2 regions of the Saccharibacillus sp. WB 17 genome follow, and region 1 is predicted to be linked to the other one. Evidence: riboswitches for the same ligand, from Rfam matches in the RefSeq annotation. Region 1 holds a riboswitch; the other holds the start of a gene.
The links. A riboswitch is a leader RNA that binds a small molecule or an ion and turns the genes downstream of it on or off. The one in region 1 is predicted to bind thiamine pyrophosphate.

Region 1 (8,140 bases):
GCGGGGCGGGCGCGGATGGCAGTGGCGGTGGAGATACGCCGCCGGCTTAGTGCGCTCCGCGGCGCGGGTCGGAAGTGCTGCCGCGCCGAGCACCATGTGTGTGCGCGGCGTCCGATCCGAACGTCAAAAGGCCGTTCCCTTCGTCGATATCGACGAGGAGAACGGCCTTTTCGCGCTGCCGTCAGCGTAAGCGTCCCTGCTTGGGATCAACTGGAGCTGCCGGATTTTCTTTTGTAGTAGGAATGGCCGTGACGTCCGTGCCCGCCGTGGCGGTGATCGGAAGACGAAGAACGCGAGTATCTCGGGCGGCTGCTGCTGGACCCGTGATGGCGGCGGCCGCGATGGCTGCTCGATCCGCGCTTGTGGCTGGAGCTGGAAGCGGAATGGACGATCTTGTCGACGATTTTTTTGAACATGGGAATGCCTCCTCGGTTGGGTGCGCCGCGTCCGAAGACGGTTCGGCGATAACGATCGTGCTGAGAGCTATACGGATGCGACTTGCGCAGCGTTTCAATCGGGCTGCGGCCCGGATCGACCGGACCGGCGGCGTCGGATCGGCACTCTTTTCGCCAAAGAGGTCCTTGCTCTGAAGTTACCCGTTTCGGTGGGTCGCTAACATTAGAAGTTCATGAGAAAAAGCGGCGCTGCGGCCTGCGCGGACGGGGACGGTTTACACGCGGGCGCTTCTCCCGGTACACTGGTCTAGGCACGCGGTACGCCAGAGGGAAAAACGGCTTCGCCGGACCTGCCGCAGCCGCGGAATATGTTCGGGAAGCGACCATTCGAGGAGGATTCATTATGCAAAAAACGCAGGAAATCATGGAAGCGCGCGACTTTATCGCCGCCAAGACGGAGCAGCGGCCGACGATCGGCCTGATTCTGGGATCGGGTCTGGGCACGCTCGCCGACGAGATCGAAAACGCGGTCGTCATTCCGTACGCCGACATTCCGTATTTCGCCAAATCGGAAGCGATCGGCCACGCCAACGAGCTGGTCATCGGACAGCTGAACGGCAAAACGGTCGTAGCGATGAAAGGGCGTTTCCATTACTATGAAGGCTATTCGCTCAAGGAAGTGACGTTCCCGGTGCGGGTCATGAAAGCGCTGGGCGTCGAGACGGTCATCGTCACGAATGCCTGCGGAGCGGTCAACACGGACTTCAAGCCGGGCGACCTGATGCTGATCAGCGACCATATCAACCTCGTCGGCGCCAATCCGCTGATCGGGCCGAACAACAGCGAGCTGGGCGTTCGGTTCCCGGACGTGTCGCAGGTCTACAATCGCGAACTGCGCGATCTGGCGCTCGAAGTGGCGTCTGAGCAGGGCACGACGCTCCGGCAGGGCGTCTACGCCTGGTGGAGCGGTCCGGCTTACGAGACGCCTGCGGAGATTCGCATGATCCGCACGCTCGGCGGCGACGCGGTCGGCATGTCCACCGTTCCGGAGACGATCGTGGCCGTGCACGGCGGCATGAAAGTGCTCGGCATCTCCTGCCTGACGAATATGGCCTGCGGCATTCTGGATCAGCCGCTCAGCCACGACGAAGTGATCGAAGTCGCGGCGCAGGTGCGGGAGAAGTTCATGGGCTTGGTCAAAGGCATTCTGGACCGGGCGTAAAAAGCGGAAACCCGCGGAGCGGCGAGACATTTCGGCGTCGCGGCAGGAATTGGGGATGGAAAAAGAGCCAGAAAACCGGATGACGGTTTTTGGGCTCTTTTTTTGGGTTGTTTTTGGGCGGGAGCGACTATTCGGGACGCGGGGGGCGAAAAAGGAGAGGCTAACGAATCCTGAGCGCGCTAAATCGTCTTTTTGGCGTGTTTTTCGAATCTAACGAATCGAGAGCACGCTAATCGGGCAAAAAGCCGGTTTTGGCCGGGAAGTCGGACGAATAGCGACATGACGATTCGTTGGATTTGCAAAAAGGCCGGAAAATCGAAAATAGCGATAGGAGGGTTCGTTGGAGTTTGGGCCGGGCGGCAGATGGACGGACAGGCGCGAAGCTGTGCAGACAGGCGGCGTATTTACCAGCAAATCTACGCACTAGCAAACGTATGCACCGGTGAACGCCCGCATCCGCGGACTCACGTACCGGCAAACACCCGCAACCGCCCGACCATCCCGCGTCCGGCTATCCGGCCCTGAACCCGCCTACCGCAGCGCGTAGAAACGCCGGGCGTTATCCAGCAGGATATCGCGGGCGGCAGATTCGTCGAGCCCGCGGAGCTGCGCCCATTCGCGGCAGACGTCGGCGGTCATGGACGGATGGGTATCGCGTCCGGCAAAAGGACCTTCGAACGGCCACGGGCCGTCGGTTTCGCTCATGACGAGCGTTTCCGGGTAGAGCCGGGCCAGGTCGCGGATTTCTTTTTCATAGAGCAGGTCCGGGGTAAAAGAAATCCGGTAGCCGCTCGCGATCATGCGCCGGACGGTGGCCTCGGAGCCTTTGAACCAGTGGAAATGCGCGCGTTCGACGCCGTATCGCTCCAACAGGTCGCACGCGGTATCCGCGTCTTCGTACACGGCGTGCAGGGCGATCGGCAGATCGTACCGGGCGGCAAAAGCGACGAAGCGTTCGAGCAGCCGGACATATCCGTCTTCGTCGAGACTTTCGCCGCGTTCGGACGCTTCGAGCCGGCTGTAGTAAGGCAGGCCGACTTCGCCGACCGCCGTCATGCGCGGCGGCGAAACGTGTTCCCCCGTCGGCGCATCTGCAGGCCGGTCCCCGGCAGCGATCGCGGCCCGGGCTTCCATCCAGGCGAACAGCTCTTCTTCTTCCTCGGGAGTCGGCAGCGGCTGCTCGGGGTGGAAGCCGTAAGCCGGGCGCACGACGCCCGGATATTGTATCGCCAGCGCTTCGGTCCGGCGCGCGGATTCCAGGTTCATCGAGACGGCGACGACAAACGCTCCGCCTTCGTCCTGGAATTCGCTCAGCATGCGCGCCGCCTGCTGCGGATCGTACTGCTCCAGATGAATATGCGTATCGGCCAATTTGGCGCTCATGGCGGACGAACCTCCTGTCGTTTTTTTATATGAAAAAAGCGGTTGTGCGAAGAGGGCGGCTCGAAAAAGGCAGTTCGGAAAAGGGTCGGCCGTCTGGAGACGTTAAAACCCAAATTAAAATGTGTGCAAAAGGACAACATTTTATACCGAAACAAGCCGATTTTGCGAAAAAGTGTTCATTATGCTCACATTTTCCGCGAAAATCGGCCGAAAGCGTACTTAAAGCTCGGATTTGTTGTCATTTTGATCACTTTCCGCTAAAAAATCGGATTTCCGCGGGGAAATGTTGACGAAAGGTCAACATTCCCCCAGCCTACGCTGCGACTGCGACTGCGACTGCGACTGCGACTGCGACTGCGACTGCGACTGCGACTGCGACTGCGACTGCGACTGCGACTGCGAGGCCGCAAGCCGTCTACCCTCTCGCCGCCGCGTTGCGGCTTTTGCGCTGCTCTTCCTTCATCAGTCCTGTCAGTTCGCGGCGCAGCGCCAGAAATTCCGGAGTTTCCGCAATCTCTTCGCGGCGCGGGCGCGGGAACGGGACTTCGATCCGCCGAAGCACGGCGGAAGGGCGGCCGGACAGCACGTAGATCGTGTCCGACAGCAGCAGCGCTTCCTCGATATGGTGCGTGACGAACAGCACGGAGCGCCGCGTCTCTTCCCAAATATCGAGCAGCCACGCTTGCATCTCGCTGCGGGTAAAAGCGTCGAGCGCGCTGAACGGCTCGTCGAGGCACATAAGTTCGTGCGGACTGAGCAGCGCGCGCACAAAGGCCGCGCGCTGCTGCATGCCGCCCGACAGCATATGCGGATACGCCTGCTCGAAGCCGGCGAGACCGGCGCGCGCCATCCAGCGGCGGGCTTCTTCGAGCGTCTCCCGGCGCGAGGCGCCGTTGATCTCACGGTCGAGGATCACGTTGCTTTCGATCGTGCGCCAGGGAAGCAGCGCCGGCTGCTGTGGCATGTAGGCGATATGGCCGCGCTCGCCGGTAATGGCCCGGCCGTCCAGCGCGATCTCGCCGGCGTCCGGCTGGAGCAGTCCGCCGATGAGGTGGAACAGCGTGCTTTTGCCGGAACCGGACGGTCCGATCAGGCTGACGAACTCGCCCTCGCGCACTTCAAGCGAGACGCCGCCGATAACGGGCAGCGGCTTGCGTCGGCTGCCGAACGATTTGCTTACGCCGGACAGCGCCAGCTTGACCGGCACCGTACTCCCTCCGCCGGATTCAAGCCGGCGGCCCGCGTCCGCTCCGGCCGCGCTCCCGTTCCCTATCCCGCGGCCCGTATCCGCGCCGGCCGAGCTCCCGTCCCCGGAAGCCGAACGCGCCTCCGCTCCGTTCCCTACCCCGCGGCCCGCCTCCGCGCTGGCCGCGCCTCCGCCGCTCTCCACCCCGCGACGCGCACTGCTCCCGAGCCTACCGTCGTCTCCGACTCTTTTAACCGGCAGGCCGTTCTCTTCGATTCCGCTCATCCCGCTTCGCCTCCTTCCGCGTTCCCGCTTCGGCGTCCGCCGCGCACGACGAGCCGTTCGATCAGCGTGACCAGCAGGAACAGCAGCAGGCTGAGCGCGACGATGATCACGATGGCGGCGAAGATGCGGTCGGTGCGAAACGCCGATTTTTGCAAAATCATGTAATAGCCGATTCCTTTTTGCGCGCCGATCCATTCCGCGATAACGGCGCCCATGACGCTGTACGTCGCGGCGATGCGCAGTCCCGAGAACAGGGAGGGCAGGGCGTGGGGGAACTCCAGTTTACGGAAAATTTGCACCCGTTTCGCCCCGATCATGCGCATGTAGTTCAGCATCGTCCGGTCGGTCTGCGCGAATCCGTCCATCGCCGAGACGGCAACGGGGAAAAAGCACACGAGCGTAATGACGATAATTTTCGGCAGCAGGCCGAACCCGAACCAGATCATGAGCAGCGGCGCGAGCGCGATCGTCGGCACGTTCTGGCTCAGAATCAGCAGCGGATAGAGCGCCGATTTGAGCAGGGGCACCAGATGCAGCAGGCAGGCGACCAGCAGGCCGACCGTCGAGCCGATCGCGAATCCGATCAGCGTCAGCCGCAGCGTGGACAGCGTGTGCATCCAGAGCGAGTCCGCGCTGCGCGAAGCTTCGCCGGCAATCAGCGAAGGAGACGGCAGAATCCACGCTTCGATCGCGAAGAAGCGGACCGCCGTCTCCCACAACACCAAAAACAAGAGGACCGCCACGAAGGGCGGCCACGCGGAGCGGAACCATCGGCCGAGCGTCAAGCGCAGGCTCATGGACGGTATTTGGCGGTCAGACGTTCGATGCTGATCCCGTCCGGACTCGGATAATGCGCGATTTTGATCTGGGAGATGACGCTCGGCGCGCCGGCTTCGGTCAGCGCTTCATGCATCTGCCGCACGATCTCGAGCAGTTCCGGCAGTTCGCCTTCCATGGTCGTCTCCAGCGCGTGCACCTCGTATTTGACGCCGGAGCGTTGGATCACTTCGATCGCTTTGTCCACGTAGGGGATGGAGTCTTCGCCGTTCGGCGTCTTCGGGATAACCTGAATGCTGAGCAGGGTCGCTGCCATAATCCATCTTCCTCTCTGGGCTGAATTTTATCTCGGTTCTATCTGGGTCTTATCTGAATTCTATCCGGATTCTATCCGAATCTTGTCCGCATCGGACCCGACCCGGAGTGTTTCTATTTCGCTGCCGCCGGCAGATAGTCGTTGGTGAACGCCTTCGTGGAATCGAATTCGCCTTCGAGCAAGTTCTGCGAACTCATCCACTTGCCGTAATTTTCCCACACTTCCGGCTTCTGCATGCCCCATTGGTCCGCGTCGTCGCGGTATTTCGGGCTGAGCCATTCCTGGCTCGCTTTGACCAGTTCGGGATCGAGGTCCGGCACGGCCCGGATCAGGATGTCCGCCGCTTCGGCCGGATGGTCGATCGCGTATTCGTAGCCTTCGCTCGTCGCTTTCATGAACGCTTTGACCAGTTCCGGGTCGTCCGCGAGCTGCTTCTCGTTCGTTGCGATGACCGGCGTATAATAGTCGAGGCTGTCGGAATAATCCTTGACGTACAGCATGTCGATCGGTTCGCCGCGCAGTTTCGCTTCGATGCCTGTCCAAGCGTAGAAGATCCAGGCGAAGTCGATATCGCGTTTGACCGCGGTGAAGAAGTCGGCGTCGCCCATGTTGATGTTTTCCACTTTGGACACATCCGCGCCTTCCTGGTCCATGATCGATTTCATGACCGCTTCTTCGACCGGGGAACCCCAGCCGCCGTAACGTTTGCCTTCGAAGTCTTTGGGCGATTTGATGTTCCGGTCGGTCGGAGCCGCGAAGCCGGACGTATTATGCTGGATGACCGCGGCGAGCGAGACGAGCGGAACGCCCTGGACGCGCGCCTGCGTGATGCTCTCCTGGTAGCTGATACCGAACGGCACTTCGCCCGAAGCGACCATCTGGTCCGCGCCGCCGGCGCCCGGCTGCAGAATCGTGACCTTCAACCCTTCCTGTTCGTAAAAACCTTGATCCACCGCGGCATACAGGCCGGTGTGGTTCGTATTCGGCGTCCAGTCCAGCACCACGCTTACGTCGCGCAGCGTCTGCGCGTCGCCGCTATCCGCCGCTTTCGGCTCGCCGGTCGCCGCAGGCGTACCGCCGCCGGCACCGCCCGAGCAGGCGGTCAGCGCCAGCAGCAGCGCCGCGAGCGGAGCCGTCCATTTTATTCTTTTGCCGATCCCCTTGTGCGTGCTTCTCATTTCTCTGTCTCCTTCAACCGTATTGCCCGCTGCTTCATGCCCGCCGGAACGCCAAAAAAGCGCCCCGGATTCCGGGACGCGTCACGTCGATGCAAGCTGCGGGTCCCGATCGAGAAGCTCGATGGGGCAAACACGCTTAAACGTTCCTACGCTGGCATTACCCAGATCAGGTATAAGGGTCAGTATCTGCTTGGGATACACTCTCAGCCGGCCTTGCTTCCGGCACCCCCCGGGGGTTATGAATTTGTCGGGTTTGCTTCGGAGTCATTATAGCCTTTAAAAGAAAAGCTGTCCAGCGAACGAATCGATTCGGTAAGCATCCGGTTCACTTTCGTCTATTCGGGTACTTACTAATAGAGAGACGAACCACTGTAGCTCGAATACACCCATCTTGCTTAGGAGGCTTTATACCATGGACCAACAACAATTGGAACAAAAAATTACGGAAACTTTGGAACGTAACCGTTTCGGATCTTTCGCCACGGTCGAAGGCGGCCGTCCGAAAGTACGTTACATGACCGTATTCAATGAAGGCATGACCATCTATCTGGTCACCAGCTCCCAGACGCACAAAGTCGAAGAATTGGAGAAGAACCCAAACGTGGCGTTGCTGCTCGGCTTCGAACAAGGCGGAACGCAGGACGAAGTCCAGGTCGAAGGTACGGCCGAAATTACGCGTGACGAAGAGCTGCGCAAAAAGCTGTGGCACGATTCGTTCGAGCAGTGGCTCGAAGGACCGGAAGATCCGAATTACGTCGTGATCAAAATCACGCCTTCGCGTGCGGAATACGCCAAAAGCAAACACGAAGTGGAAGTTTGGGAAGGCTAAACTTCTTCTGAACGCATAAGTCAATTGTTGTATAAAAAGCTCCGAATCGGCCCAACGGCGCCGGTCGGAGCTTTTTTGTGTGAAAATTGTGTAAAATTGTTTTGAAAATCAGCTAAAAGGTCTAAAAAATAAGTCGAAAGAACCCGATTCTAAAAGAGGGGCACTGGGTAATAGGTGAAGATTGAATCGCTTGCTGTCTAGGTTAAAGGAACCGGTTTTTTAGTCGGAGTGGATATTGCGTCAATTATAAGTTTTGGGGGGTTCCTTAAGTATGGAGCATATATGCAGCAGCTGTCAGCCGGTAAAGCCCATCGAAGATTGGGGTACCGTGTATTTGCGTCCCGTGACGGAGATGCTGAATGAGTTGGTCGAAGATCGCAACTGGAAATCGGGACGAAACGGCTACGAGAGCGGGGTTCTGTTTTTTTCATATACGAGCAAGGAACAATTTCTGGAGATGGCGGAATGGCTGAACAGCCTGCCGGTCGAATGGACGGAACCGCTTCAGGTGAAGATCTGCGGGGAAAAAGATTCGCCGGTTCTGCTGCCTTGGCTGCCGTTCTCCCAGA
Region 2 (8,140 bases), on a different contig from region 1:
GCCGCCGAAAAAGGCGTCCGAAGCGAAGCGGCTTTTGCCGAGCCAGGCTTCGCTTGCGCGCACGTCGCGCGGGTCGTAGGTCATCTTCGCATTGGTGCCGGCGGCTTGGCCGTCCACGTAGAGCGTGCCGGTGCTGCCGGCAATCGTGACGGCGACATGCACCCATTTGCCGGTCGGCAGCGGAGCCGCGCTCACGATACTTTGGTCTTTGCCGTCGCGGTGGATCGTGAACTGGGCGCCTTTGCCCTGCGAAGGGGTCAGGAACATATGGCGGTCCAGGCCGCTGCCGAAATCGAGCACGCGCTGCCAGTCCGCGCCGCCGTTCCATTTGACCCAGCCGGCGAACGTGAAGTCCTGCGCGTCGGCGACGGCGCCCGGCAGGTTCACGTAGCCGTCTTTGCCGTTCAGTACGGCGGCTTTGCCGCTTTTGCCGCCTTTGACGTACGAGGCGCCGTTCTCGAGCGTGCCGTTATAGCCGTTCGGGGAACCGTCTTTGAGCCGGTTTTTCGAAGCGTCTTCGAAGCCGTACGCGGCGATCAGCGGGCTCTGCGCCCGGGCCGGTACGGTCAATTTAAAAGACTTGTTTTTCCGCGCCTCGCCGTTCGTGATCGCCGCCGTCAGCGTGACTTTGGCGTCCTGTTTTCCGGCGGCCGGACGGGTAACGACGCCGGCGTTCGAAATGACGGACGGGTCCGACGACGTCCACGCGATCTGCGTGCCTGCGGTGCCGGCAGCCGGCAGCGTCAGATCGTAATACGTATCGCCGGCAGCGTTCAACTCAAGCGCTTTGTCGACGGCGGATACGGCGACTTTGGCCGAGGCTTTGCCGGTCTTGGTGCCCCATACGCTTGTGCCCGCCGCGGACAGGGCGCTCAGCGTCAACGTGCGCTCGCCCGATACCGGATGGGTCCCGCGGAGAAACAGTCCCTTGTACACGACCCCGTTCGTCGTGATCGTGACCCGGTTGTCGCCTTCGAGCTTCCACGTGCCGGAGGCCGCCCCGGCAAGCGTGCCGTCGGCTTTGAGCGTCACGGACACGTCGGAGACGATGTCGGCGCTGATGGCTTTGCCCTGCGCGATCCAGCGGTAGTCGCCCGGAATCTCCGCGGCCTGCACTTTGGCCGACGCGTCGGTCTCGCCCGCATAGCGGTACGGCGCGACAACCGGCCAACCATCCGCGTTCATGAACATTTCGTGCACCCGGATCTCGTGCTGCTCGCCGCGTCCCGGGAAGCGGGAGTGGAAAATGAGGAACTGCTTGCCCGTCTTCGCGTCGTAATAGGCGGAGTTGTGCCCCGGAGAGACGGCGCCGAAGCCGACGCCGGTACCCGGATCGCCGAGCTTGCGTTCGAACAGGTAGTTGCCGATCAGCTTCACGCCGTACGGTTCGATCGAATCGTCGTCGAACAGCGGCTTCGACGGGTCGGACTTGACGTTGGTCATATCGTTGCCCTGCGCGTCGAGGAACGGGCCGTCCGGCGTCTTCGAGCGCATGACGCGCACGTTGTAGCCGCCAACCGCGTCCAGTCCGCCGAACGACAGGTACATGTAGTAGTAATCGGTCTTCGGGTTATACAGCATGTACGGACCTTCGATCCGGCTGTGATTGCCTCCGATCAGCTTCTTGCCGTAGCCTTGGCCGGGCAGCTGCTTGCCGGTCTTCGGGTCCATTTCGAGAATGAAGATGCCGCCGGAATACGAACCGTAGACCATCCACAGTTTGCCGTTTTTATCGAAAAAGACGTCCGGGTCGACCGCGTTCGGATGTTTGGTCGCATCGTAGATCGTGCCGTCTTCGCTTTTCTGGTCCCACATGCCCGATTTCAAAATGATGCCCGTATCCTTGTACGGACCTTCGACTTTGTCCGAGACGGCGATTCCGAGCGCGGAACGCGGTGAGTCGCCTTTGCACGCATTGTAATACATGTAGAACTTGCCGTCCGCAAGCTGGATAACGTCGGCCGCCCACAGCGTATCGGTCTGCGCCCAATCCAACGCTTCCTTGAGCTCCGTCTTGACGTTGGGAATGATCGGGTTGGTATTCGTCACGCCGGATGCGATCAGGTCCCAGTTCATCAAGTCTTTCGACTTGGCGGCCGCGAGATGCGAGCCGAATACATAGAAGGTGTCGCCGACTTTGATGACGGACGGATCATGCACGGACGCTTCGCGGAAAGTCGGGGCTTTGGCGTTGAACGTCGGAAACTGTACCGCTTGGCTCAGCGCTGCGGCGGGAGAAGCGGCAGCCGCGGCGGGCGGCGACAGGACATCGGCGGACAGGGGAAGCAGCAGAGCGGCGGTCAGGGCGGTGACGCCGGTTTTTACCCAAATTTTTCGGTTCATACATAGTCTCCTTCAGAACATTTAGTAAATTAATTTGTTAATCAAGATAGAACAATGAAGGACATGGTTTATGGGAAAAATAACTTTGATACCGCTTACACCGAATAATAAACCGAAAACGACTCTCTTTTCAAGCCTTAATTTACGGTCTGCTAAAAGTTGTTGATTATAAAATAAACATTATGGTTAATCTGTAAGAAGGGTGAACCGTTTTTTGTTTGGCAAAGAAAGCCTGAAGGTTTTGGATCTTATGTCTATAACCACACATGCCAAAAAGCCCCGAATCCCGGGTGCCCGGGGTTCGAAGCTTCATGCAGCGGTAGCAAAGCGGTAAATGCGGTCCGTGCTTAGTCCACGGCGTCAGCCGACGGCGGGAAACGGATTATGCTTCAGGCAGACGAGCGTCACGTACCCGTCATGCACGGACACGACAGCCCGCGTCGTACGAACGCCGTATAAAATATAGGAGCAGCCGTTGTCGCGCCGTCCTTCGTATTTGTCGATGCGCCGCGGCGTGCGGAGGAACTCACTCAGCATCTCGTCGTCGAAATGGGCGCGTTCCATGTCCCGTTCCGCACGTTCGGTCAGCAGCAGCCGATTTTGCTCCAGCGCCTCCTTCAAATGTGCCGCAATCACTTCCGAGTCCACTCCACCAGATTTGATCATCCGTAAGCCTCCTTTTGCTTTTGTGCGTGTTCGCTTTTTCGCTGTCTCGCTTTAATGAGTGAATGGTTTTGCTTAGACTCTATTTTGCACAAAAAAGATTGTTTCGTAAAGAAGTTTAATAAACCACCAGTCAAAAAGCACGGAATACCGCCGTTCGTCGCCCGCTTGGTTGACGCTGCGTCCTTTTTTGTTTAAGCTGGAATTCGTTGTGTCCGGGCTGCGTGCCGCGGACCGAGGAGCGGGTCGATATCGCAACATTAACAATATTTTCACTTCTTCAAAAGGCACTTGTGCTATCCTCGTGTGCAAGGAGGTGTTCGAGCTGAGCGGCATCGTGTTTGTAGCAGCATCGACGTTTATCATCCTGATGAGCGCTTCATACTTGATCTACAAAAAGTTTCCTTATCAGCAGCAGCTGGCGTATATTCCTTCGGGAGCGTCTCTGCTGGCGAGCTTCATGATGATTTTTACGAGTTTTGACTTGAACCGGCTCGACGGGTTGACCGCAAGCGCCCTGGGTATCGCGCTCGGAACGGCGAGTCTGGCGGCTTTTATGTGCTCGCCGTTGATCGATCATTATTTGCGCTACCGGCAGCATTGACAAGAAGGCGCGGCGGAGATAGAGTAGACACGTAACCTGACCCGCCGCCTTCGGGCGTCAATCGAATAGCATGATCCACTGGGGGAGCCGCTGCGCGGCTGAGACAAGAACAGCTCTTGGACCCTTTGAACCTGATCCGGCTCGTACCGGCGTAGGGAAGTGGAGCCGGACCCCTGTTTCGGACAACGACAAGTTTGTACTTTTGATGCATAAACGGGAGCCGCTCCATTTCGGAGCGGCTTTTTTTGCGCTTTCATTCGGGGGAAATCCGCGGTGGACCTTGCTTTTCGTGCGGGAATCCCCTTATTGGAGGTCGATGATTCATGTCTTTTACCGAACAGCTTCGCCGCGGGGCGGACCCGATCTATGAAGCGATTTTCAAGCATCCGTTCGTCCGCGGCATCGCGGAAGGTACGCTCCAAAGCGAACAGTTGATTCATTACGTCAAGCAGGATTTTGAATATCTGAACGCGTACATGCGCATCTACGGCATCGCGATCTCCCGCTGCGAACAGCGCGAGCATATTGAGATGTTCAACGAACAGATCGCTTTTATCCTCAACAGCGAGATTCATCCGCACCAAAACTTCTGCGAGCGCGCCGGCGTGACGTACGAAGAGATGCAGGGTTATCCGCTTGCCCCGTCGGCGCATCATTATACCCGCCACATGCTGAACGCGGCCCATGAAGGTACGCTTGAAGACATTCTGGCGGCGCTGCTGCCGTGTCCGTGGACGTACGCGGAGATCGGGCAGCGCCTGCTGGACGAAGTGAATCCGGGACCGGAGCATCCGTTCTACGACTGGATGCATTTCTACGGCAGCCGCGAAGCGGGCGTGACGGACAAGATGCGGGAGCTGCTCGATCAATGGGCGGAGCCGCTGAGCGAAGCGCGCAAACGCAAACTCAAAGAGCAGTTCGACGCGAGCTGCCGGCTGGAGTACATGTTCTGGGACATGGCGTATCGCCTGGAAGAATGGCCGGTCTAGGTCTGGCTTTCGGGCGCACACGCGAAGCGGATGTCATCACGAAATCGGGAGGCTGAAGAGGATGGAACAGGAAATGGGACGGCTGCTGCGGCGGCTGCGCAGCGAACGGCCGCTCGTACATAACATCACGAATACGGTGGTCACGAACTTTACGGCCAACGGCCTGCTGGCGCTCGGCGCGTCGCCGGTCATGGCTTATGCGCGCGAGGAAGTCGCGGACATGGCGCGCGTCTCGGGCGCGCTGGTGCTCAATCTCGGCACGCTGACGGCCGAACTGGTCGAAGCGTGCGCGATCGCGGGGCAGGCCGCCAACGAAGCCGGCGTGCCGGTGCTGCTCGACCCGGTCGGGGCGGGCGCGACGCCGTACCGCACGGAGTCCGCGCTTCGGCTGCTGCGCGAAGTGCAGATCGACCTCGTGCGCGGCAACGCGGCGGAGATCGCGCATCTCGTCGGCGAAGTCCGCGAGATCAAAGGCGTCGACGCCGGCAGCGGGCAAGCCGGCGGCGCGGCGGTGGACCTGGCGATGCGGGCTGCCGCGAAGCTCGGTACGGTCGTGGCCGTTACCGGCCGCGAAGACGTCATCACGGACGGGAAGACCGGTTACGTCGTGACCGGAGGCGACGCGCTGCTCGAACGGGTCACGGGAGCGGGCTGCCTGCTCACTTCGGTCATGGGTGCGTTCCGCGCCGTCGAACGCGACCGGCTGCAGGCAGGCGCGGCGGCGCTGTCGCTGTACGGCGTCGCCGCCGAAGCGGCCGCCGCAGCCGCGAATGGGCGCGGCCCGGGCAGCTTCCAGATCGCGTTCCTCGATGCGCTGGCCGCTCTGGACGAGGCTTCCGCGGCAGCGGCTGCGAACGCGGTGCGGCGGATAGCGATTGCGCCCGCAAGCGGCGGAGGTGCGAGATGACGGTATTCAGGGCGCTGACGATCGCCGGCTCGGACAGCGGGGGCGGGGCCGGTATTCAGGCCGACCTGAAGACGTTCCAGGAACTGGGCGTCTTCGGCATGTCGGCGATTACCGCCGTCACCGTGCAGAACACGCGGGGCGTGCGCGGCGTCTATCCGATGACGCCAAGCGCGGTAGGCGAGCAGATCGACGCCGTCGGCGAAGATCTCGGCGTCGACGCGCTGAAGACGGGCATGCTGTTCGACGCGGCGATTATCCGCGAGACGGCGGAGCGAATCGCGGCGTTCGGCTGGAGCCGGGTCGTCGTCGACCCGGTTATGATCGCCAAAGGCGGCGAAGAACTGCTGCGCGCCGACGCGGTCGAAGCCATGAAGCGGCATCTGCTGCCGCTGGCGTACGTCGTCACGCCGAACATCCCCGAAGCGGAGGCGCTGTCGGGCATGACAATCGCCTCGATAGCGGATCGGCGCGAAGCCGCGCGGCGCATCGCCGCTTACGGCGCGAAGATCGTCGTAATCAAAGGCGGCCATGCCGGGGAGGCTTCGGGGGAGGAGCCGGAGGAGAAAGCGGGCGCCGGGCGCGATTCGCGCGTCGTCGATCTGCTCTACGACGGGCGCGACTTCGAAGAGCTGAGCGGCCCGCGGATCGCGACGCGGCACACGCACGGTACGGGCTGCACGTTCTCCGCCGCGATCACGGCGCAGCTCGCCTTAGGCGAAGACGTTCGCGACGCGGTACGAACCGCCCGCGATTTTATCCAGGCGGCGATCGAAGGCGCGCCGGCCCTCAATCTGGGCGGCGGAAACGGCCCGACGGACCATTGGGCTTACGCCCGGCTGCGGGCGGGATCGACCCGGTAGCGTGATGCGGAGCCTTGCGTCCGGCCGCCCATCGCACACAGAAACCCGGTTCTCCGTGTCGGAGAATCGGGTTTCTTTTGGCATGCTCGGGTTCTTTTCCAATGTGAAGAAAAGGGGGTATGCGGTATTCCACCTTCCGACATTCCGCCCTCCGGTATTCCGCCTTCCGGCATTCCGCACTCCGTCCTCGCCTTCGCGCGTTTTGCGTCCTGCCGAATCTCTTTTTGCGGACCTGCGCGCCTTTTTGAACACGTAACGAATCCTAGCAGCGCTATTTGCCGATTTTTCGCGTTTTTCTTAAACTAACGAATCATTGTATCCTTATTAGGCGTGAAAACGCCGTTTTGGGCCGATTTGGAGGCAATAGCGTGATGACGATTCGTTAGTTTGGCTAAAAGCGCGTGAATAGGCAAATAGCGTGATCAGGATTCGTTAGGCGCTCGCGACAGTCAGGTTTTTCGACAAAGTGAGCGGATGAGCGGCTTGTCCGTTCTTTTTGCTGTACCGACAACGCATACGGACGGACAAAAAGACGGGCAAAACGAAATCCCGGCTGCCAGCCGCATAAGCGGTCGGCGCCGGGATAACGAAGGCAAGCATATGAGCAAGCGTCCTGTCTGCGCGTAAGTAAACGCATGCGCCCCGCATGCGGAGCGAGCCGTTCGATTGGATCGGCGCCGCCGAGCCGAAGCCGGTGACGCCCTATGTAGGCGATAGATAGAAATAAGCGGCATTTAGGCTCGCGCCGGATACGGCAAAAAAGGCCGATCTGAACGGTCGATCCTTTCGATGCAGTCGATCCTTTCCATACAATCGATCCAGCGCATGCGGTCGCTCAATCGAGAAGCGTCGGCAAGGACGAATGCGACGGGGGACTGTTGACGGCGAGCGAAGCGGCTTCCTGGCTCCAGCTCCAGGCGCTGAGCAGCAGCAGGCCGGCGGCGAGCACGACCATCCACTTGTTTTTGTTGCGGTTTGGCATAAGATCCTCCTTGTGATGGAATGACGCACAACTAGCTTGAATCGGCTTTCGGGTTTATGAGCTGCATTTGAGCTGCATTTGAGTTCCATTCTAAAGCACGTTCGCGCCGAAAGCTATGAATTCCTTCTCCAGGCCGCCGCGCCGCCGCTCAAGATTCCGGCAGCTGGACGGTAAACGTGCCGCTCTCCGCAGCCGGTGTCAGCACGATCGAAACCGCCCCGGCCAAATGCTGTCCGGTCGAAGCACGCCCGATCGAAACTTCTTCGGCCGACGCTTCCGCGCCTTCGACGGATTCGATCGCCGAGATGCCGCGCAGCACAAGCTTCCACGTCGGAGACTTGTCGCCGCTCGGAGCGCTGCCTGCGCCAAGCCCGTCCAGGCTCCGCGTTTGGGATCTCTGCGCCGTCCCTTCCGCAGCCCCCGCGGCGCCTCCCGCGCTCCTCCCCACGTTCCTTCCCGCGGCCCTCTCCGCGCACACCGTCAACACCCGCCCGGCGCGGCGCACCACGACCGTCAGCTCCGGTCGGCGAACGGCGGCGCCTTCCGTTTCCGCCGCATAGATCGCGGCGCGGGCTTCGTGCCCGTCTTCGAGCGCGAACAGGTGCAGCTCCGCGCCGTCGACATAGTCGTAATCCGGCCGGGCTTCGTTCGCGCCGAGCGCAAGCAGCGTATTCGGCCGCACAAGCAGCGGCAGACCGAAATAGTCGTAGCGCTCGCGCCGCCAGCGGCCGCCCTGTACGTTTTCGCCGGTGAGCAGATGCGTCCAGCGTCCTTCCGGCAAATAATACAGCG

Region 2: linked by a shared signal. The riboswitch ahead of tenA (thiaminase II) and the one ahead of FTE24_RS11890 (ABC transporter substrate-binding protein) in region 1 are both predicted to bind thiamine pyrophosphate.

Annotation. Positions count from the first base shown of each region.
Region 1 covers NZ_VPFK02000023.1:82,128-90,267, reverse strand. The annotation lists gene FTE24_RS11925 (protein kinase family protein) at 1-50, shown strand, start outside; gene FTE24_RS11920 (hypothetical protein) at 207-416, opposite strand; gene FTE24_RS11915 (purine-nucleoside phosphorylase) at 799-1,617, shown strand; gene FTE24_RS11910 (TatD family hydrolase) at 2,149-3,000, opposite strand; gene FTE24_RS11905 (ABC transporter ATP-binding protein) at 3,416-4,471, opposite strand; gene FTE24_RS11900 (ABC transporter permease) at 4,468-5,268, opposite strand; gene FTE24_RS11895 (thiamine-binding protein) at 5,265-5,564, opposite strand; gene FTE24_RS11890 (ABC transporter substrate-binding protein) at 5,678-6,742, opposite strand; TPP riboswitch at 6,869-6,982, opposite strand; gene FTE24_RS11885 (pyridoxamine 5'-phosphate oxidase family protein) at 7,155-7,571, shown strand; gene FTE24_RS11880 (EAL domain-containing protein) at 7,843-8,140, shown strand, end outside.
Region 2 covers NZ_VPFK02000014.1:244,715-252,854, reverse strand. The annotation lists gene FTE24_RS07055 (family 43 glycosylhydrolase) at 1-2,343, opposite strand, end outside; gene FTE24_RS07050 (hypothetical protein) at 2,704-3,009, opposite strand; gene FTE24_RS07045 (YesK family protein) at 3,344-3,610, shown strand; TPP riboswitch at 3,681-3,785, shown strand; gene tenA (thiaminase II) at 3,934-4,599, shown strand; gene thiM (hydroxyethylthiazole kinase) at 4,661-5,506, shown strand; gene thiD (bifunctional hydroxymethylpyrimidine kinase/phosphomethylpyrimidine kinase) at 5,503-6,366, shown strand; gene FTE24_RS07025 (hypothetical protein) at 7,202-7,348, opposite strand; gene yicI (alpha-xylosidase) at 7,497-8,140, opposite strand, start outside.